2 regions of the Variovorax sp. KBS0712 genome follow, and region 2 is predicted to be linked to the other one. Evidence: riboswitches for the same ligand, from Rfam matches in the RefSeq annotation. Region 2 holds a riboswitch; the other holds the start of a gene.
The links. Region 2 has a riboswitch for glycine ahead of FFI97_RS27700 (D-amino acid dehydrogenase). Riboswitches for the same ligand answer to the same signal wherever they lie in the genome.

Region 1 (9,805 bases), on a different contig from region 2:
CCTTCGCGCTCGGCCTGGCCACGGCCGCCACCCTGATCCTCGCGGAAAGCTACCCGCTGATGGTGCTGCTGAAGGAAACCTTCACCGGCATCGACAGCTTTCCGCTGATGGCCGTGCCCTTCTTCATCCTGGCCGCCGAGCTCATGAGCGGCGGCTCGCTCACCGAGGTGCTGCTGCGCTTCGCGGGCCAGTTCGTCGGCCACCGCCGCGGCGGGCTGGGCTACACCAACGTGGTGTCTCTGACCTTCTTCTCGGGCATCTCGGGCTCGGCGCTGGCCGACGCGGCCGGCCCCGGCTCGATGCTCATCAAGATGATGGACAAGGCCGGCTACGACCGCTCGTACGCGGCGGCGCTCACGGCCTCCACGGCCATCGTGGGGCCGATCATTCCGCCCTCGATCATCATGATCATCTACGCGCTGCAGGACGAAACGGTGTCGGTCGGCCAGCTGTTCGTGGCCGGCATCGTGCCGGGCATCCTGATCGCGGTGGCGATGTGCGTGGTGAACTTCTACGTCTCGAAGAAGCGCAACTACAAGGGCGACGGCCAGACGCCGCCGCTGCGCGAAATTCTCATCACGACGTGGAAGGCGATTCCCGCCATCCTGCTGCCGGTGGTGATCCTGGGCGGCATGCGCGCCGGCTGGTTCACGCCCACCGAAGCGTCGGTGGTGGCGGTGTTCTACGCGCTGGTGTGCGGCAAGTTCATCTACCGCACGCTCGAGTGGAAGATGCTGCCCGACATCCTGTCGCGCTCGGCCCTGCTGTCGGCGTCGGTGCTGATCATCATCGGCCTGTCGGCCTCGTTCGCGTGGGTGCTGACCATCGAAGGCATTCCGCAGCAGATGGCCGAATGGCTCATCAGCATGAACCTCTCGCCGTGGATGTTCCTGATCATCGTCAACGTGTTCCTGCTCTTGTTCGGCATCTTCATCGAGCCGCTGCCGGGCGTGATGGTGCTGGCGCCGATCCTGGCGCCGGTGGCGATCAAGCTGGGCGTCGACCCGGTGCACTTCGCGATGATCGTGATCTTCAACCTCACGCTGGGCATGATCACGCCGCCGGTGGGCGGGCTGCTGTTCGTCACCTGCAACGTGTCGAAGGTGCCGATGTCGGCGCTGGTGAAGGAACTGGTGCCCTTCCTGTGGGCGCACGGCGCGGTGCTGATGCTGCTGACCTTCGTGCCGATGCTCAGCACCTGGCTGCCGCGCGCGCTCGGGTTCAAGTAGCGGCGCAGGCCGCTCCCGCCCCCGCCTTCACCCGCCTCAGGCCGGCGGGTGCAGGTACTGGCTCGGCGGCACGCCGAGCGTGCGGCGGAACATCGCGGTGAAGGCGCTCGGGCTCTCGTAGCCGTGCGCCAGCGCCACCTCCAGGATCGACGCGCCCGCGGCCAGCCGCGGCAGGCTCAGCAGCAGCCGCGCCTGGCGGCACCATGCACCGAAAGTCATGCCGGTCTCGCGTTCGAACAGCCGCGCCAGCGTGCGCGCGTTCATGTGCAGCCGCACGGCCCAGCCGTCGAGCGTGGCGGGCTGCGCGGGGTCGCGGATGAACGCCTCGCACAGCGCGGCCAGGCGCGCGTGGCGCGGCATCGGCACATGCAGCGACAGCGCGGGCGCGGCCTCGATCTCGTCGAGGATCAGCTCCATCACGCGCTCGTCGCGCCCGCCCGGCGGGTAGTCCAGCGGCAGCGACACGGCCGCCACGATCAGCTCGCGCAACAGCGCCCCCACGTGGATCACGCGGCAGTCGGCCCCCAGGTCGGCCCGCGTGCCGGGCTCGACGAAGACCGTGCGCATCTTCACCTCGCCCGCCATGCGGATCTGGTGCGTCATGCCCGGCGGCACCCAGACGCCGCGCCCCGGCGGCACCACCCAGCTGCCGGCCGCGGCGCCGACCATCATCACGCCCGAAATCGCATGAATGAGCTGCCCGCGCCGGTGCGCATGCGGCGGAATGAAGGCGTCGCCCGCCGGATCGGTGGCCAGCACGGCGACCGCGCGCGGAGTCGATTCGCCCTCGTCGGGGCGCAGATTCAGTTTGTCCATTTCGCGACGATGTTTGCACATTCGTAGCGAGAACATCTTCCCATGGCTTCCTACGATGGCTCTTCTCCCTCTTTTTCTCCAACCGGACATCCAGGAAAGAAGCCATCGCATGAACACGCGCCGACTCGGGCTGCTCACCGGCACCCATGCCGTCAACGACCTCTACCAGGGCCTCGTGCCCGCGCTGCTGCCCTTCATGGTGCTGGAGCGCGGCTACAGCTACACGGCCGTGAGCGGCCTGATGCTGGCGGCCACCGGGCTGTCGAGCGTGGTGCAGCCGCTGTTCGGCCTGTACGCCGACCGCCACCCGCGCGCCTGGCTGGTGCCCGTGGGCTTCCTGGTGGCGGCGCTGGGCGTGGTGCTGGCGGGCCTGAGCCAGAGCTACCTGCTGACCTGGATCGCGGTCGCGCTGTGCGGGCTGGGCATCGCGGCCTACCACCCGCCCGCCACCGTGGCCGCGCGCGCGGCGGCGGCGCCTCGCAGAAGGCGATGAGCGTGTTCTCGGTGGGCGGCACCATCGGCGCCTCGTTCGCGCCCGTGCTGGCGGCCACGGTGGTCGGCGGCGGCAGCCTGTCGCGCAGCTATCTGCTGGGCATTCCCGCGCTGGCGATGGGCGTGGTGTGGGTCGCGGCGAACGCGCGGCGCAGCGCGGCGGCCCACCATGCGGCCACGGCGGCGCGCGCCGCGCAGGCCCGCGCCCAGGTGCTGAAGCCGCACAACGACTGGCGCGCCTTCAGCCTGCTGGTGGCGACCATCGTGGGCTGGTCGATCCCCTACGTCACGGTGCTGTCGATGCTCTCGCTGCGCATCACGCGCGACCTGCACGGCACCACCTTCCAAGGCGCCGCGGCGCTCACCGCCTTCACCGCCGCGGGGGCCGTGGGCACGCTGGCCGGCGGCTGGCTCGGCGACCGTACCGGGCGCATGGGCACGATCCGCTGCGGCTACCTGCTCGCGCTGCCGGCCATGGCGGGCCTCGTGCTCGCCTCCACGCCCGGCGCGGCGCTGGCCTGCACCGCGCTGCTCGGCATGAGCATGTTCCTGCCCTTCGCTGCGCAGGTGACGCTCGCGCAGGACTACCTGCCGCGCAACCCGGCCACCGCCAGCGGCATCACGCTCGGTCTCGCGCTCTCGGTCGGCGGGCTGGTGTCGCCGCTGTTCGGCCTGCTGTCGGATGCACGCGGGCTCGGCGTGACGCTCACGGTGGTGTTGTGCGTGCTGTGCGTCGCGACCGTGCTGGCCTTGCGGCTGCGCAACCGCACGGTGCAGGTGATGGCGGGCGAGGCTGCGGCGGCCTGAGTTGAGTTCCGTTCCCGCGCAACGGCAGCGCCCACCGTGCACAGGGCACTGGGTGCTTCCCGCAGCGAAATCAAGGAGGAGCCGAAGGCGGGGGACATTCGCGGAGGGAAGCACCCGGTGTCCTGTGCACGCGCCCTGAACCACGAACCACCGAAATCCGTGGGCGATTCCACGCCGCACGCCTGCTCTTTCACTGCCAGAATCGACGCAAGCTTCGACGTCGAGCCTGACAGACAAGAAGAAGGAAAGAGAAGGACGCCATGCACCGAATCGTCGCCCAGGGCAGCAGCCTTGTCGCTGCCGGCTTGCTGGCCACCGCCGGTATCGCGGCCACGCCGGCCGCCGCGCCCGTTGCAGCCGTTGCGCCAGCAGCCGCCCCCGCCAATCCCGTCACCCACCTCGCCGAAGTGGAAACCGCCGTGCGCGCCTGGGCCGCCGCCTGGTCCGCGCGCGACGTCGAGCGCTACCTCGCAGCCTACGCGAGCGACTTCACCCCCGCGCGCGGCCAGACCCGCGAGCGCTGGGAGGCCGACCGGCGCGCCCGCATCACGGGCAAGTCGCGCATCAGCGTGGGCATCGAGGGGCTGGTGATCAGCGTCCAGGGCACGTCGGCCAGCGCGCAGTTCCGGCAGGTCTACAGCGCCGACGCGCTCACCGAGACCGACCGCAAGACGCTCGAGCTGCAGCGCGTGGGCCCGCGCTGGCTGATCCGCAAGGAGAGCGCGGGCAACTGACGCGCACCGCCTTTTCCCTGTAAGGCAAATGGTTCACGAAGATGTCACCACTTGCAACGATGCTGCAGCCTTCGACCTCCGAAAGCTGTGGCCGCCATGTTCCCCACCAAGACCGAGAAGGCACGCGACGAACTCCAGGCCGGGCAGCGCACGCTCAGCCAGCGTGAGCGCGCCCTGCTGCTCATGGCCGACGGCCGGCGCTCTCTGACCGACTTCAGCCCGCTGTTCCCCAGCCGCGTCGAGGCCGAGCAGGCGATCCAGGGGCTGATGCAGCGCGGCTACCTGCAGGTCGCGCGCCCGGTCGCGCCGCCTCCTGCACCGGCCCCCACGCCCGTCCCCGCCGCCGAGCCGATCCAGGTCGCCACCTCGGCCGACAGCTTCGACGGCAAGCGCTCGCTGGCCACCACGCGCATGTTCCTGTTCGACATCTGCGAGCGCATGTTCGTGCGCCGCGACCCGCGCTTCGCCAACCAGATGCGCGACGCCCTGCGCGAGGCCCGCGACCGCGAAGCCATGCTGACCATCGCCGCGCTGATGCTCTCAGAGATCGAGAAGGCCGCCGGCCCCGAGCGCGCCGACTCGCTGCGCGAGCGCATCGACAAGCTGCTGCCGCCGGCCGAAACCGTGCACTGAGCCGCCAGCCCCGGCCCCGCGATCCACTACACTCGCCGGGTCAGGAGAGAGCCCCGCGCGACGGGGCCGCCGAAGGCGCAGGGGTTCCCCGAACGCTCAGGCAAAAGGACTGACAAGACGCCGGCAACCACCGGCGTTTCCTTGCTGGAGAGAGGCCGTGGCATTGCATGCGGCCCACCGAAGGAGCAAACCCCGATCGTGGGGCGAATCTCTCAGGTAAAGCGGACAGCAGGGGTGGCCCGTGGCGTTGCAGCCATGGATTTCGACTGCCCCTTTGGAGTGCCCCGTGGCCGCTTCTACCGCTTCTGACGCCCAACTTCTCAAGACCCCGCTGTACGACCTCCACGTCGAGTTGGGCGCCCGCATGGTGCCCTTTGCGGGCTATTCGATGCCGGTCCAGTACCCCGCCGGCCTCATGGCCGAGCACAAGCACACGCGCGACGCGGCCGGCCTGTTCGACATCTCGCACATGGGCCAGTTGCGCCTGGTCGGCCCCGACGCCGCCGCCGCGTTCGAAACCCTGATGCCCGTCGACGTGATCGACCTGCCCGCCGGCAAGCAGCGCTACGGCCTGCTGCTGAACGACGAGGGCGGCATCCTCGACGACCTGATGTTCTTCAACGAAGGCCACGGTTCGATCTTCGTGATCGTGAATGGCGCCTGCAAGGTGGCCGACATCGCCCACATCCAGGACAAGATCGGCGCGCGCTGCCAGGTGCAGCCCCTGCCCGACCACGCGCTGCTGGCACTGCAAGGCCCGCAGGCCGCGGCCACGCTGGCGCGCCTGTCGCCCGGTATCGAGCGCTTCGTGTTCATGACCGGCGGCGCGGTGCAGATCGGCGGCATCGCCGCCTTCGTCACCCGCAGCGGCTACACCGGCGAAGACGGCTTCGAGATCTCGGTGGCCGCAAAAGACGCCGACGCCCTCGCCCGCCTGCTGCTCGCACAGCCCGAGGTGAAGCCCGTCGGCCTGGGCGCGCGCAACTCGCTGCGGCTCGAAGCCGGCCTGTGCCTGTACGGCAACGACATCGACACCACCACCACCCCGGTCGAAGCCTCGCTCAACTGGGCGATCCAGAAGGTGCGCCGCGCCGGCGGTGCGCGCGAAGGCGGTTTCCCGGGCGCGGCCAAGGTGCTGGCCCAATTGGCTGCCGTCGCCTCGGGCGCGGCCGGCCACACCGACCACAAGACACTCACGCGCAAGCGCGTCGGCCTCGTGGCACTCGAACGCATTCCGGTGCGCGACGGCACGCTGCTGCAGTCGCTCGAAGGCCACGACATCGGCACCGTCACCAGCGGCCTGCTCGGCCCCACGGCCGACCGCTGCGTGGCCATGGGCTACGTGGCCGCCGCCTTCGCCGAGCCCGGCACGCGCGTGCAGGCCATCGTGCGCGGCAAGCCGGTGCCGATGGAGGTCTCGACCCTGCCTTTCGTGCCGACGCGCTACTACCGCGGCTGACCGACACTGAACCCCGCAGACCCGGCTAGGCTCTGCACCCCGATTCCATTTTTTCCACGAGGAGTTTTTTCATGAGCATCAAATACACCAAGGACCACGAATGGGTGGCGGCCGAAGGCGGCGCCGCCACCGTTGGCATCACCGTGCATGCGCAGGACGCGCTGGGCGACGTGGTGTTCGTCGACCTGCCTGAAGTGGGCAAGACCTTCGCGCAGGGCGAGGTCGCCGGTGTGGTCGAGTCGGTGAAGGCCGCCGCCGATGTGTTCATGCCCGTGTCGGGCGAGATCACCGAAGTCAACGAAGCGCTGCGCGCCGACCCGTCGCTGGCCAACAGCGACCCGCTGGCCGCCGGCTGGTTCTTCAAGGTCAAGCTGAGCGAACCCGCGCAGCTCGACGCCCTGCTCGACGCCGCCAGCTACGACAAGTTCGCCGCCGAATCCTGATCCGCTGAACAGCAGCTTCCTCGCACCTTCGTTCCTTCTCCCCCGAGCCTTCACCGCCATGCCGATTCCCGCCCTTCCCTCTTTGCAAGAACTAGAGAACGCCGAAGAATTCCTCGCCCGCCACATCGGCATCGATGCGGCGGACGAGGCGCGCATGCTGCCGGTGATCGGCTCGGAAACGCGCGCGGAGCTCATCGACGGCATCGTGCCGGCGGCCATCCGCCGTGCCCGGCCGATGCGCCTGCCCGCGCCGGTCACGGAGGCCGACGCGCTGGCCGAGCTGAAGGCGCTGGCGTCGAAGAACAAGGTGTTCAAGAGCTTCATCGGCCAGGGCTACTACGGCACGCACACGCCGGGCGTGATCCTGCGCAACATCCTGGAGAACCCCGCCTGGTACACCGCCTACACGCCCTACCAGGCCGAGATTTCGCAGGGCCGCATGGAAGCCCTGCTCAACTTCCAGACGATGGTGTGCGACCTCACGGGCATGGCCATCGCCAACGCCTCGATGCTCGACGAGGCCACGGCCGCCGCCGAGGCGATGACGCTCGCCAAGCGCAGCGTGAAGAGCAAGAGCAACGTGTTCCTGGTCTCTGGCGACTGCCACCCGCAGACCATCGAGGTCATCAAGACCCGCGCCGCGCCGCTGGGCATCGAGGTCAAGGTGAGCACCGTGTCGGAAACGCTGCCGCACCTGATGGTGAGCGGCGAATTCTTCGGCGTGCTCGCGCAGTACCCGGCCACCACCGGCCACGTGCACGACCTGCGCCCGCTCGCGGGCCACGCGCACCAGTGCGACGCCGCCTTCATCGTCGCGGCCGACCTGCTGGCGCTGACGCTGCTGGTCGCTCCCGGCGAGTTCGATGCCGACATCGTCTGCGGCACCACGCAGCGCTTCGGCATGCCGCTGTGCAACGGCGGCCCGCACGCCGCCTACCTGGCCTGCCGCGATTCGTTCAAGCGCTCGCTGCCCGGCCGCCTTGTCGGCGTGAGCGTCGACACGCACGGCCAGCCCGCCTACCGCCTCGCGCTGCAGACGCGCGAGCAGCACATCCGCCGCGAGAAGGCCACCTCGAACATCTGCACCGCGCAGGTGCTGCCGGCCGTGGTCGCCAGCATGTACGCCGTGTACCACGGCCCCGACGGCCTCACGCGCATCGCACAGCGCGTGGCCGTGCTCACCGCCATCCTCGCCAAGGGCCTGTCGCAGATGGGCCGCGAGCCGGTGAACACAACCGCCTTCGACTCGCTGACGATCCGCACCGGCGACGACACGGCCGCGATCATCGAACGCGCGCAGGCCGGCGGCGTCAACCTGCGCCAGCGCCTGCAGCAGCACCTGGGCATCTCGCTGGACGAAACCACGACGCGCGCCGACATCGAAACCCTGTGGGCCCTGTTCGTGCCGGCCGGCACCGCGATGCCGCGCTTCGACGAGCTGGCCGCCAACACCACGCCGCTGATTCCAGAGGACCTGCGCCGCACCAGCGCCTTCCTCACGCACCCGGTGTTCAACACCCACAAGAGCGAAACGGCGATGCTGCGCTACATCCGCAGCCTGTCGGACAAGGACCTCGCGCTCGACCGCAGCATGATCCCGCTGGGCAGCTGCACCATGAAGCTCAACGCAACCAGCGAGATGATCCCCATCACCTGGCCCGAGTTCGCCAACATCCACCCCTTCGCGCCCGCCGACCAGCTGCAGGGCTACGCCCAGCTCGACGCGCAGCTGCGCGCTTGGCTGTGCGAGGCCACCGGCTACGCGGGCATCAGCCTGCAGCCCAACGCGGGCTCGCAGGGCGAGTACGCGGGCCTGCTGGCCATCAAGTCCTTCCATGAAGCCAAGGGCCAGGGCCACCGCAACATCTGCCTGATTCCCTCGTCGGCGCACGGCACCAACCCGGCCAGCGCCCAGATGGTGGGCCTGCAGGTGGTGGTGACGGCCTGCGACGCGCAAGGCAACGTCGACATGGACGACCTCAAGCGCGCCTGCGAGAAGCACAGCGCCCACCTGGCCGCCGTGATGATCACCTACCCCAGCACGCACGGCGTGTTCGAAACCCGCGTGAAGGAGCTGTGCGAGCTCGTGCATGAGCACGGCGGCCGCGTGTACGTCGACGGCGCCAACATGAACGCGCTGGTCGGCGTGGCCGCACCGGGCGAGTTCGGCGGCGACGTGAGCCACCTGAACCTGCACAAGACCTTCTGCATTCCGCACGGCGGCGGCGGCCCGGGCGTCGGCCCGGTCTGCGTGGTCGAAGACCTCGTGCCCTACCTGCCGGGCCACGCCACGGCCGGCGTGCCCTCGAATGGCGTGGGCGCCGTGTCGGCCGCGCCGCTGGGCAATGCGGCCGTGCTGCCGATCAGCTGGATGTACTGCCGCATGATGGGCGCCAAGGGCCTGCAGGCCGCCACCGAAACGGCCATCCTCAGCGCCAACTACATCAGCGCCCGCCTGAAGGACCACTACCCCACGCTGTACGCGAGCCCCAACGGCCACGTCGCGCACGAGTGCATCCTCGACCTGCGTCCGCTCAAGGACACCAGCGGCGTCACCGCCGAAGACGTGGCCAAGCGCCTCATCGACTACGGTTTCCATGCGCCCACGCTGAGCTTCCCCGTGCCCGGCACGCTGATGGTGGAGCCCACCGAAAGCGAACCGCTGGCCGAGCTCGACCGCTTCGTCGACGCGATGATCGCCATCCGCGGCGAGATCCGCCGCGTCGAAGAAGGCGTCTGGTCGAAGGACGACAACCCGCTCAAGCACGCGCCGCACACCGCCGCCAGCCTGCTGGGCACGGAGTGGAGCCACCCGTACTCGCGCGAACTCGGCGCGTTCCCGCTGGCCGAACTCAAGCAGGCCAAGTACTGGCCGCCGATCGGGCGCGTCGACAACGTCTACGGCGACCGCAACCTGTTCTGCAGTTGCGTGCCGGTGGGCGAGTACCAGGAAACCGAAGAGGCCTGACGAAGGCGCGGCGGCGCAGGCCGCCCGCCGTTCAGCCTTCGCGCCGGTACATGGCCCACTTCACGGTGAGCAGGTCCGCGGCGATCTTCGCGGCGTTCACGCCCGCGTAGGTTTCGGACGGATCGAACGCGAAGGCCGCCTGGTAGCGCTTGATGTGCGCGTAGTCCCGGTCGAAGGTCATCGGGCCCATGAGTTCGGTCGGGTCGGTGCCGGCGGGAAGCGCC
Region 2 (9,805 bases):
AGCTCCCAGCCGACCTGTCCACCTTTGCCGAGCAGCAGCAACTTCATGCGGAAACCTTTGCGGGTGTGGCGTCGTACTGCTTCTCGACCCATTCACGGTACGCGCCGCTTTGCACGTTGCGCACCCACTCGCCGTTCGCGAGGTACCACTGGACGGTCTTGCGGATGCCGGTGTCGAAGGTCTCGGCGGGCTTCCAGCCGAGTTCGCGCTCGAGCTTGCGTGCATCGATGGCGTAGCGACGGTCGTGGCCCGGGCGGTCCGTGACGTAGGTGATCTGTTCCTTGTACGGCTTTCCGTCGGCGCGGGGGCTCAGTTCGTCGAGCAGCGCGCACACGGTGTTGACGATCTCGATGTTGGGCTTCTCGTTCCAGCCGCCGACGTTGTAGGTCTCGCCGAGCTTGCCGGCCTCGAGCACGCGGCGGATGGCGCTGCAGTGGTCCTTCACGTAGAGCCAGTCGCGCACCTGCATGCCGTCGCCGTACACGGGCAGGTTCTTGCCGGCCAGTGCGTTGACGATCATCAGCGGGATCAGCTTCTCGGGGAAGTGGAACGGGCCGTAGTTGTTCGAGCAGTTGGTGGTGACCACCGGCAGGCCGTAGGTGTGGTGCCAGGCGCGCACGAGGTGGTCGCTGGCGGCCTTGCTGGCCGAGTACGGGCTGTTGGGCTCGTACTTGTTCTCTTCGGTGAAGGCCGGGTCGGTCTTGGAGAGCGAGCCGTAGACCTCGTCGGTCGACACATGCAGGAAGCGGAAGGCCGCCTTCTGGTCGGCCGGCAGGGCGTTCCAGTAACCGCGCACCGATTCGAGCAGGCGGAAGGTGCCGAGCACGTTGGTCTGCACAAAGTCTTCCGGGCCGTGGATCGAGCGATCCACATGCGATTCCGCGGCAAAGTTCACAACGGCACGGGGTTTGTGCTCGGCCAGCAGGCGATCGAGCAGCGCGCTGTCGCCGATGTCGCCCTGCACGAAGACGTGGTTCGCGTTGCCCTTGAGCGACGCGAGGGTCTCGAGGTTGCCCGCATAGGTCAGCTTGTCGAGGTTCACGACGGGCTCGTTGCCCTGCGCGATCCAGTCGAGCACGAAATTGGCGCCAATGAAGCCTGCGCCGCCGGTAACCAGGATCATGGAGTCCCCTGCATGTAGAAAAAAGTTTGCTTTACCAAAAATCAACATTCAATTATCCCATCGGTGTGAAGTGCCGATGTACAGGGCTTGGCCGGCTTGCGGGGCCCGCCTACAATCGCCAACAATTGCAGGAGAGCGGGCCTCCACGGAGGCCCTACCGAAGGCGCAAACTCCCATAAACGCTCAGGTCGGCCCGACGACATTCCAGGCAACGCCCAGGAACTTCGGCAAGGGGTCAGTACTGCACTCATCGATACAGCCGTCTGGAGAGCCGCCACGCCATGTGGCGCACCGAAGGAGCAAACCCGCTGCGGGTGCAGCAGGGTGAATCTCTCAGGTACCGAGGACAGGGGGAGCGGCAACTTGGACATCGGCCGTCCGGTTGCTCGCTATTTTTTCAATAGCACTCCACGCCCGCCGTTCAAGCGCTGCAAACTCAAAGGTACTTGCAATGCGTGTGATCGTTCTTGGCGCCGGCCTGCTCGGCGTGACTTCGGCCTACTACCTCCAGCAACTCGGCCACGAGGTGACCGTGATCGACCGGCAGGCCACCCCGGCCGCCGAAACCAGCTTCGCCAACGGCGGCCAGATCTCGGTCAGCCATGCGGAACCCTGGGCCAATCCGAGCGCGCCGCTGAAGGTGCTGCAATGGCTCGGCAAGGAAGATGCGCCACTGCTCTTTCGCATCCGCGCCGACATGCGCCAGTGGCTCTGGGGCCTGCAGTTCTTGCGCGAGTGCCCCCCCGCGCGCACCCGCCACAACATCGAACAGATCGTTCGTCTCGGTACATACAGCCGGGAAATGTTGCAGCAATTGCGTCGAGACACCGGCCTGAACTATGACCAGCGCACGCAAGGCATCCTGCACTTCTACACGACGCAAAAAGAATTCGACGGCGCCCTCGCGCCCGCCGAGCAGATGCGTGCCCTGGGCTGCGAACGCCTGGTCATCTCGGCCGACGAGGCCATCAGGATCGAACCCGCCCTCGCCCACATCCGTCCGCAACTCGCCGGCGCCACCTACACCGCCGAAGACGAATCGGGCGACGCCAACCGCTTCGCGCGCGAACTCGTGAAGCTGGCCGAGGCGGCCGGCGTGAAGTTCCTCATGAGCCACACGGTGACCGCGCTGCGCGAAGCCGGCGGCAGCATCGACCACGTCGAGGCGACCGACAACGAAGGCCGCTTCCAGCGCATCCGCGGCGATGCCTTCGTGCTTGCGATGGGTTCGTTGAGCCCGCTGTACGCCGCGCCGCTGGGCATCCGCCTGCCGATCTACCCGGCCAAGGGCTACTCGGTGACGCTGCCCGTGAAGGACGCATCGAAGGCGCACCAGGTCTCGCTGACCGACGACGAATACAAGCTGGTGTTCTCTCGCTACACGTCGGAGTCGGGCGACCGCCTGCGCATCGCCGGCACGGCCGAGCTCAACGGCTACGACCGCGACCTGAACCGCGTGCGCTGCGAAGCCATCGTGCGGCGCGTCGAAGAACTCTTCCCCGGCGCCGGCGACACCGAGCGCGCGCAGTTCTGGACCGGCCTGCGCCCGGCCACGCCGAGCAACGTGCCGCTGATCGGCAAGACCAAGCTGCCGAACCTGTTCCTCAACACCGGCCACGGCACGCTCGGCTGGACGCACGCCTGCGGCTCGGGCAAGTCGATCGCGCGCATCGTGAGCGGGCTGGCGCCCGAGGTCGATTTCGCGTTCGCCGGCATGCCGGCGCCCGCGCCGCGCGCCGTGCAACCCGCACTGGGCTGACACGACACGCGCCCTCGGGTCATGCCTTGAACGTGACCCAGGGCTTGAGCCGCACGGCGCAGCGGATGAGCCCCGCGCTTTCCTGCGCCTCGATCACCGCGCCGATCGGCTTGTAGGCCTGCGGCGCCTCTTCGATGCGGCGCTCTTCGCGCAGCGTCACGCATTGCCAGCTGGCATCGGCGTCGCCGGGTGCGGGCCGCATCGCGCGCACTTCCTGCCGACGCATGCGCCGGCCGGCGCCGTGGCTGCACGACCACAGCCAGTCCTCATGCCCCAGCCCGGTCGCAAGGTACGAGTGATCGCCCATCGACCCGGGAATCAGCGCGAGGTCGCCCGCATGCGCCGGCGTCGCGCCCTTGCGATGGATGTTCATGCCGTGCTCGCGCAGCACCACGTTGTGCGGCACGTCGACCACCAGCGTCGACGCCGTGGCGCCCAGCAGCTCGGCGAAGTCCTTGCGCACCAGCTCGGCCAGCACGACCCGGTTGGCCCACGCATAGCGCGCGGCCACGCCCATGGCTTCGAGGTACTCCTGCGCCAGCGGCCCGGCCAGCCCGTACAGCCCGCTCTTCGGATGGCGCAGGCCCTGCGGCCATTCAGCCCGCGCGCGGTCCATCCAGCGGCCGCCGACATGGAACCCGATGTCGCGCGAGCCGCTGTGGATCATCACCACGACCTCGCCCGCCTTGAGCCCCGCGCGATACGCCGCGTGCCGGTCCATCACCTGGTCGACCACCTGCAACTCGACGAAGTGGTTGCCGCTGCCCGGCGTGCCGAGGCACGGGTCGCGGAACACCTCGTGGCGCGCGCCGGTGTAGGCCGACGGTGCGTGCCGCGACTGCCCGCCGAAGCTCGCCAGGCCGATGCACGCGCCGATCTCGGCCTGCAGCCGGTCGCGGTCGCAGGCCGCCCAGAGCCCGTCGTTGCGCACGGCGTCCAGGAACGCGGCCGGCCCTTCGTCGAACAGCGCGCGAAACGCCGCCGTGTGCACCGGCACGTCGCGCCCGTTGTCGAGCAGGCTGCGTGTGAGCCGCGCGAGCAACTGCGTCTTGTGCGGCGCCACCTGGTCCAGCGTGAGGCCGGTGGTCAGCAGGCGCATGCCGCAGTTGATGTCGGTGCCGACTGCGGCGGGAATCACGAAGTCGCCATCGGTCGCGACCACGCTGCCCACCGGCGCAACCGAGCCCGGATGAAAGTCCGGCGTCGCGCAGGCCTTGCACACACCGTGCGCGCCGTCGGGCGAGCGCACGCTGGCGAAGGCCAGCAGCTGGTTCACTGCTTTCTCTTCCAGCGGCAGGCTCTGCGGCAGAAGCACGGTCGCCTGCGCGGCTTCGTTGCGCAGGTGATAGATGCCGTCGCGGTAATCGACGGCGATGTTCGCGCGCGAAAAGGCGCGCTGGAGTCTCGAAAAATGACTGTGGGTAGGGCTGCCCATGGCTGCAATTCCATTCGGGGAAACCGTGTCGGTTTCCGGGCCCCGTCACATCGCGTGGCGGGGCGAAAGAGATCGACCGCGTGCCTCGGGGCGCGCGGATCACTCTTTCTTGCAGCAGCAGAGATTCAAGAAAGCGGGCGGATTCTAGCGACGCGAAGCGCCTGCGAACACAGTGCGCAGGCGCGCGCGTCGTTTTTTCCCGTCAGTCAGTCAGTCCGGCGCCGTGAACACCGTCAACACGCCGGTGTAGCCGTACAGGTGGTGGCGTGCGATTTCGCCCGCGGCGAAGAAGCCGACCAGCGGCACGTCGCCCAGCGCATGCCGCACGATCTGCAGTTCGGCGCCCGGCGCACCGAAGTGCGGGCCGCCGCGCCCCGAGCAGCTCACGTACACCGCGCCCGCGATGCGCCGCGCGGGATGCGGCGCGGCCTCGGCCTCGCCGGCTGCCACGGCGCGCGCCGTGGCCAGCGTCTGTTCTTCGGGCTCGAGCTCTTCACGAATTTCGGCGCAGATGCGCATCAGGTCGGCGCGCGCCGCCTGCGCGTTGCGGCGGCAGAAACTCAGCCGCATGCCGGCCTCGGCGTTGTCGGCAATGGCGATGCCGCGCCGCGTGGGGTCGAGCCCGATGATGTGGCGCACCAGCACGTCGGCGCCCAGGTCGCCGGTGCGGCGGATGCCGTCGCTGCCCGCGTCGGCCAGGCCGACCAGCGTGTTGCGCACGGCGTCGATGGCTTCCTGCGGCCGGTCGAGCGACACCTGCAGGTCGGCCAGCAGCACGTCGAGCGCCGGCTCGCCATCGAGCGACAGCAGCAGGTTGCCGTCGGCCTCGGTGATCTCGCGCTCGCGCGCGCCGCCGGTGCGCAGCGGCTGGCAGCCCTGCGTGACGCGCGACACCAGCCGCACGCCCTCGCCGAACACCACGCCCGACAAGCCGCCCGAGAACACACCGCCCGCCGCACCGTGGCCGCGGATGTTGCCGTTGCCGCCGACCGCGAACTGCAGCGCCCCGCCACGGCCGGACGAGAGCCCGCCGAACAGGTAGCCGGTGTCGGTGCGGCCCGCCATCTCGGCGATGAGCTCGCCCAGGTCGGGCGTGGCCGGGTCGGCGTGCACGAGCGCGGTGTGTGCCTCGAAGCCGCTCATTTCGGAGCTGCCCAGCGGCGCCACGCCGGAGAACACGCGGTACTGGTCGCTGGGCAGCGCGCACAGCATCAGGCTCAGGCCGGGCTCGTCGAAGTACTCGGCGTTGTTGGCCGACACGCCGATGCCGACGGTGCCCGACCAGTCGGTGACCTCGGGCAGCTCGGCGCTCAGGTGATCGAGGATCTCCTGCGCCTCGGCCGCGTAGTGGTCGGTGATGTAGAGCAGCCCGAGCGTCGGGTTCGACGCGTAGTCGGGCAGCGCCATCTGCGCGCGCAACTGGGCCAGCACGAGGCCGGCGGCCATGCGCCATTGCGGGTGGGTGGCATGGCCGGTGGGAAACAGTTTCATGGTGCGTACCGACCCGTGCGTCGTCGTCTGGAAAGGTGTCTGTAAGACGTCAGCGCCGGCCGGAGGTTCGCTTGCGCGCGGCGGTGGACGTGGTTTTCTTGCGCGCGGCGGGTGCCGGCGCGGCTTTTTTCGCTGCAGCTTTCTTCGCGGCGGTCTTGGCGGCCGGCTTGCGCGCCGCCGTCGCCTTGCCGATGACCTGCCCCACGGCGTCGGCCAGCGGCTGCGCCATGGCCGGCACCTTGAGCTGCGCCGCGTCCTGCAGCGCGGTGCTCGCGATCTGCTGGAACTGCTCGGTGAGCGAGCCCCACCATTGCATCGGGTCGACCACGCCGGCAGCGCCGTTGGACGAGGCGGGCTTGGCGCGCGACGTCTTCTTCGGCGCCGGGGTTTCCTCTTCTTCCGCTTCTTCCTCGGCCTCGTCGAACTCTTCTTCCTCTTCCTCGACGGGCTCCGGTTCGGGCCGGGGTGCGGGCGCCGGGGCGGGAGCCGGTGCAGGTGCCGGCGCCATGGCCGCTGCCTGCTTGGTGAACGCGCTGGCGATGTCTTCCATCCGCACGTTCATGCCGCGCAGGGTCGACAGCGTCATCTTCTGCACCTCGAGCGCCTGGATGGTCGCCTTGAGCGCGTGGCCGTTCTGTTCGAGCCAGTACTGGACGGTCTTGAGTTCCTGGATGCGCTTGTCGACCTCTTCGACGCTCATGGTGGGCGCCACCCAGCTGGCCAGGCTGGGGATGCCGGGCACCGAGCCGGAGCCCGCGGCGGCACCGCCGGCGAGGTTCTTCAGGAAGTCGAATCCGGGGACGAACTGGCTGAAGTCGAAGGGTTTGCTGGCGTTGCTCATGCGGGAGGTCTCCTGGCTGGGTTTTCTTGTGTTGCCAGCTTACTCCAAGCCCTTTGCAAGCGAATCAGAGCTCGTCCCTGACCCGGCTGAAAACCTTCCAGAAATTCGCGTCCTGCGAGGTCGCGAAGTTGATCCGCATCATCGTGCTCGGCGGGCGGCGCGCATGGAACAGCGAGCCCGGCGCCAGCAGGTAGCCCTGGTCGAGCATGCGTTGCGTGAGCGCGTCGGTGTCCACGCCCGTGTCGACCCAGCCGAACAGCCCCGCCGGCTCCGAGGCGAAGGTGCAGCCGTGCGACATGGCGAGCTTCACGGCGCGGCCGCGCGCGCCGTCCAGGCGGATGCGCACGCGCTCCGAATGGCGGCGCAGCTGGCCCTGGTCGATGCACCACGACAGCGCCCGCTCGAACAGCGTGGGCGAGGTCAGCGTGGCCAGCAGCTTGGTCTCGAGCAGCCGCTCTTTGAGCGCGGGCGAGGCGGCCAGGAAGCCGATGCGCCAGTTGGGCGCCAGGATCTTCGCGAAGCCGCTGACGTAGATGGTGCGCTGCAGCCCGTCGAGCGCACTGAGCCGCGTGGCGTGCTCGGGCGCGAGGTGGCTGTAGGTGTCGTCCTCGACGATGTGGAAGTCGTGCTCGTTGGCCAGCTTGAGCACGCGGTGCGCGCTGCCCGGCGTGAGGCTGTAGCCGGTCGGGTTGTGCAGCACGCTCACGCTGACGAACAGCTTGGGGCTGTGCAGCTTGCAGTACTGCGCCATCACGTCGAGGTCGGGTCCGTCGGCGCGGCGCGGCACGGGGAGGATGCGCATGCCCAGCGCCTCGAGCCGCGCGAACTCCAGCGCCCAGCCGGGCTCCTCGACCATCACCGGATCGCCCGCGCGCAGCAGCGTGCGGCTCACGATGTCCAGGGCGTGCGTGGCGCCGATGGTGGTCACGATCTGGTCCGGCCCCGCCGGCACGTTGATGCGCACCAGCTTTTGCGACAGGCTGCGGCGCAGCGCGAGATCGCCCGAAGGCTCGCCGTATTGCAGCGACAGTTCCTGCAGCGCCGACGTGGTGGTCACGCGGCGCACCGCGGTCGCCAGGAAGGTCGAGGCCATCCAGTCGGGCGGGAACACGCCCATGCCTGGCTGCGGCTTGTCGCTCGGACGGTGGAACATGCTGCGGATCAGCGAGCTGGCGTCGGCCGGCACGCGCGAGGCCATCATCGGCGGCACCACGGGCACGGCATGCGCCGGGTTGCGCGAACTCTCGGGCGCCGGCGCGGCGTCGCGCACGTAGAAGCCACGCTGGCGGCGCGCCTCGACCAGCCCTTGTGCGAGCAGCTGGTCGTACGCGGCGACCACGGTGTACGGGCTCACGCCCTGCTGGCGCGCGCACTCGCGCACCGAGGGCAGGCGCGCGCCGGGCGCCAGCAGCCGGTTGCGGATGCGCTCGGCGAGGCGGTCGGCCAGCTGCCCGGTCAGGGACTGGGTGGAGGTTCGGGTCAGCATCGGATCGGGCTGCATCGCACAGAGAGCAAGAAAAGGGCGGCGTGTGTCGAAGGAATGACCAATACAGATTTCAGATTTGTTCGATCATCTGTACTGGAACTGTAATGGTCCAAAGTTTAGAGTCTGTGACATGAACTGGCAAGAATTCACCGCGCTGCTGGTGCTGGCCACGGCGATGAGCTTCTCGCCCGGCCCCAACACCACGCTCTCCACCGCCCTGGCGGCCAACGGCGGCCTGCCGCGTGCGATGCGCTTCGTGGTCGCGGTGCCGGTCGGCTGGACCTTGCTGCTCGCGATCTGCGCGGCCGGCCTCGGCGCGCTGGTGGTGGCGATGCCGCCGCTGCGCCTGGCGATCAAGGGGCTGGGCATCGCCTACCTGCTGTGGCTGGCTTACAAGCTCAGCGGCAGCGCCCAGCTCGGCAAGGCCGACAACGCCCGCCTCTCGGTCGGCTTCGGGCAAGGCGTGATGCTGCAGTTCGTGAACATCAAGGCCTGGCTGCTGGCGCTCACGCTGGTGGCGGGCTGGATCGCCGGCCAGCCCGACGCGCTCGCGCGCTTCGCCATCGTCGCGCCCGTGATGCTGACCTACGCCTTCACCAGCAACTTCGCCTATGCGCTGGTCGGCGCGCTGCTGCGCGAGTGGCTGGCCAAGGGCCGGCGCCTGCTGTGGTTCAACCGCGCGATGGGCCTCATCCTGGTCTTGACGGCCTGGTGGATGGTGGGCGTATGAAGCTCGCCATCAAGGACGAAACGCTGGGCATGTGGCTCGGGGTGGTCGGCGTGGCGCTGTTCGCCATCACGCTGCCGATGACGCGGCTGGCCACGGGCACGCAAGAGGCGCCGCAGCTGTCGCCGTGGTTCGTCACGCTCGGGCGCGCGGCGCTGGCGGGCGTGCTGTCGGCCGTCTTTTTGCTGGTCACGCGCTCGCCGCGCCCGGCGCCGCACCAGTGGAAGCCGCTGGGCATGGCGGTGCTGGGCAACTGCATCGGCTTTCCGCTCTTGCTGGCCTTTGCGCTGCGCGTGGTCACGGCCAGCCATGCGGCGGTGGTGACGGCGCTGCTGCCACTGGTCACGGCCGCGGTCGCGGCCTGGGTGCTGCACCAGCGCGCGCGGCTGGGCTTCTGGCTCTGCGCCATCGCGGGCAGCCTGCTGGTGGTGGTGTTCTCGGTGCTGCGCGCGCAGCAGAGCGGCCACGGCTTCGGTTTCGAATGGGCCGACCTGCTGCTGGTCGGCGCGGTCGTCGCGGCCTCGGTCGGCTACATCTACGGCGCGCAGGTCACGCCGTCGCTCGGCGCCGAGCGCGTGATCTGCTGGGTCTGCGTGATGGCGCTGCCCGTGACGCTGCCCGCCACCATCGCCCTGTGGCCGCAGCAGCCCGTGGCCGCCTCGGCCTGGGTCGGCTTCACCTACGTGGGCATGTTCTCGATGTGGATCGGCTTCTTCGCCTGGTACCGCGGCCTGGCCCTGGGCGGCGCGCTGCGCGTAAGCCAGACGCAGCTGCTGCAGCCCTTCCTGTCGATCCTCGCGTCGATCCCGCTGCTGGGCGAGCCGCTCGACCTGGTGACGCTGGGCTTCGCCGCCGCCGTGGTCGCCACGGTGGTCGCGGGCAAGCGGCTGTCGCAACCGGCGGCGCCTGCCGCTGTTCCACGCGGCGCCGAGCCGCAGGCCAG

Region 1: it holds a riboswitch for glycine, as region 2 does, so the genes downstream of both, gcvT (glycine cleavage system aminomethyltransferase GcvT) here and FFI97_RS27700 (D-amino acid dehydrogenase) in region 2, are expected to answer to the same signal.

The regions. Positions count from the first base shown of each region.
Region 1 covers NZ_VCCD02000001.1:2,273,805-2,283,609, forward strand. Annotated here, with positions in the region: gene FFI97_RS10455 (TRAP transporter large permease) at 1-1,229, shown strand, start outside; gene FFI97_RS10460 (AraC family transcriptional regulator) at 1,266-2,045, opposite strand; partial or broken gene FFI97_RS10465 (MFS transporter) at 2,242-3,344, shown strand; gene FFI97_RS10470 (hypothetical protein) at 3,605-4,078, shown strand; gene FFI97_RS10475 (hypothetical protein) at 4,175-4,711, shown strand; glycine riboswitch at 4,743-4,829, shown strand; glycine riboswitch at 4,846-4,950, shown strand; gene gcvT (glycine cleavage system aminomethyltransferase GcvT) at 4,998-6,170, shown strand; gene gcvH (glycine cleavage system protein GcvH) at 6,242-6,613, shown strand; gene gcvP (aminomethyl-transferring glycine dehydrogenase) at 6,672-9,581, shown strand; gene FFI97_RS10495 (hypothetical protein) at 9,613-9,805, opposite strand, start outside.
Region 2 covers NZ_VCCD02000003.1:623,395-633,199, forward strand. Annotated here, with positions in the region: gene rfbD (dTDP-4-dehydrorhamnose reductase) at 1-47, opposite strand, end outside; gene rfbB (dTDP-glucose 4,6-dehydratase) at 44-1,123, opposite strand; glycine riboswitch at 1,242-1,333, shown strand; glycine riboswitch at 1,377-1,483, shown strand; gene FFI97_RS27700 (D-amino acid dehydrogenase) at 1,575-2,882, shown strand; gene FFI97_RS27705 (RtcB family protein) at 2,902-4,317, opposite strand; gene FFI97_RS27710 (FIST C-terminal domain-containing protein) at 4,528-5,808, opposite strand; gene FFI97_RS27715 (PhaM family polyhydroxyalkanoate granule multifunctional regulatory protein) at 5,858-6,649, opposite strand; gene FFI97_RS27720 (PLP-dependent aminotransferase family protein) at 6,714-8,135, opposite strand; gene FFI97_RS27725 (LysE family translocator) at 8,266-8,865, shown strand; gene FFI97_RS27730 (DMT family transporter) at 8,862-9,805, shown strand, end outside.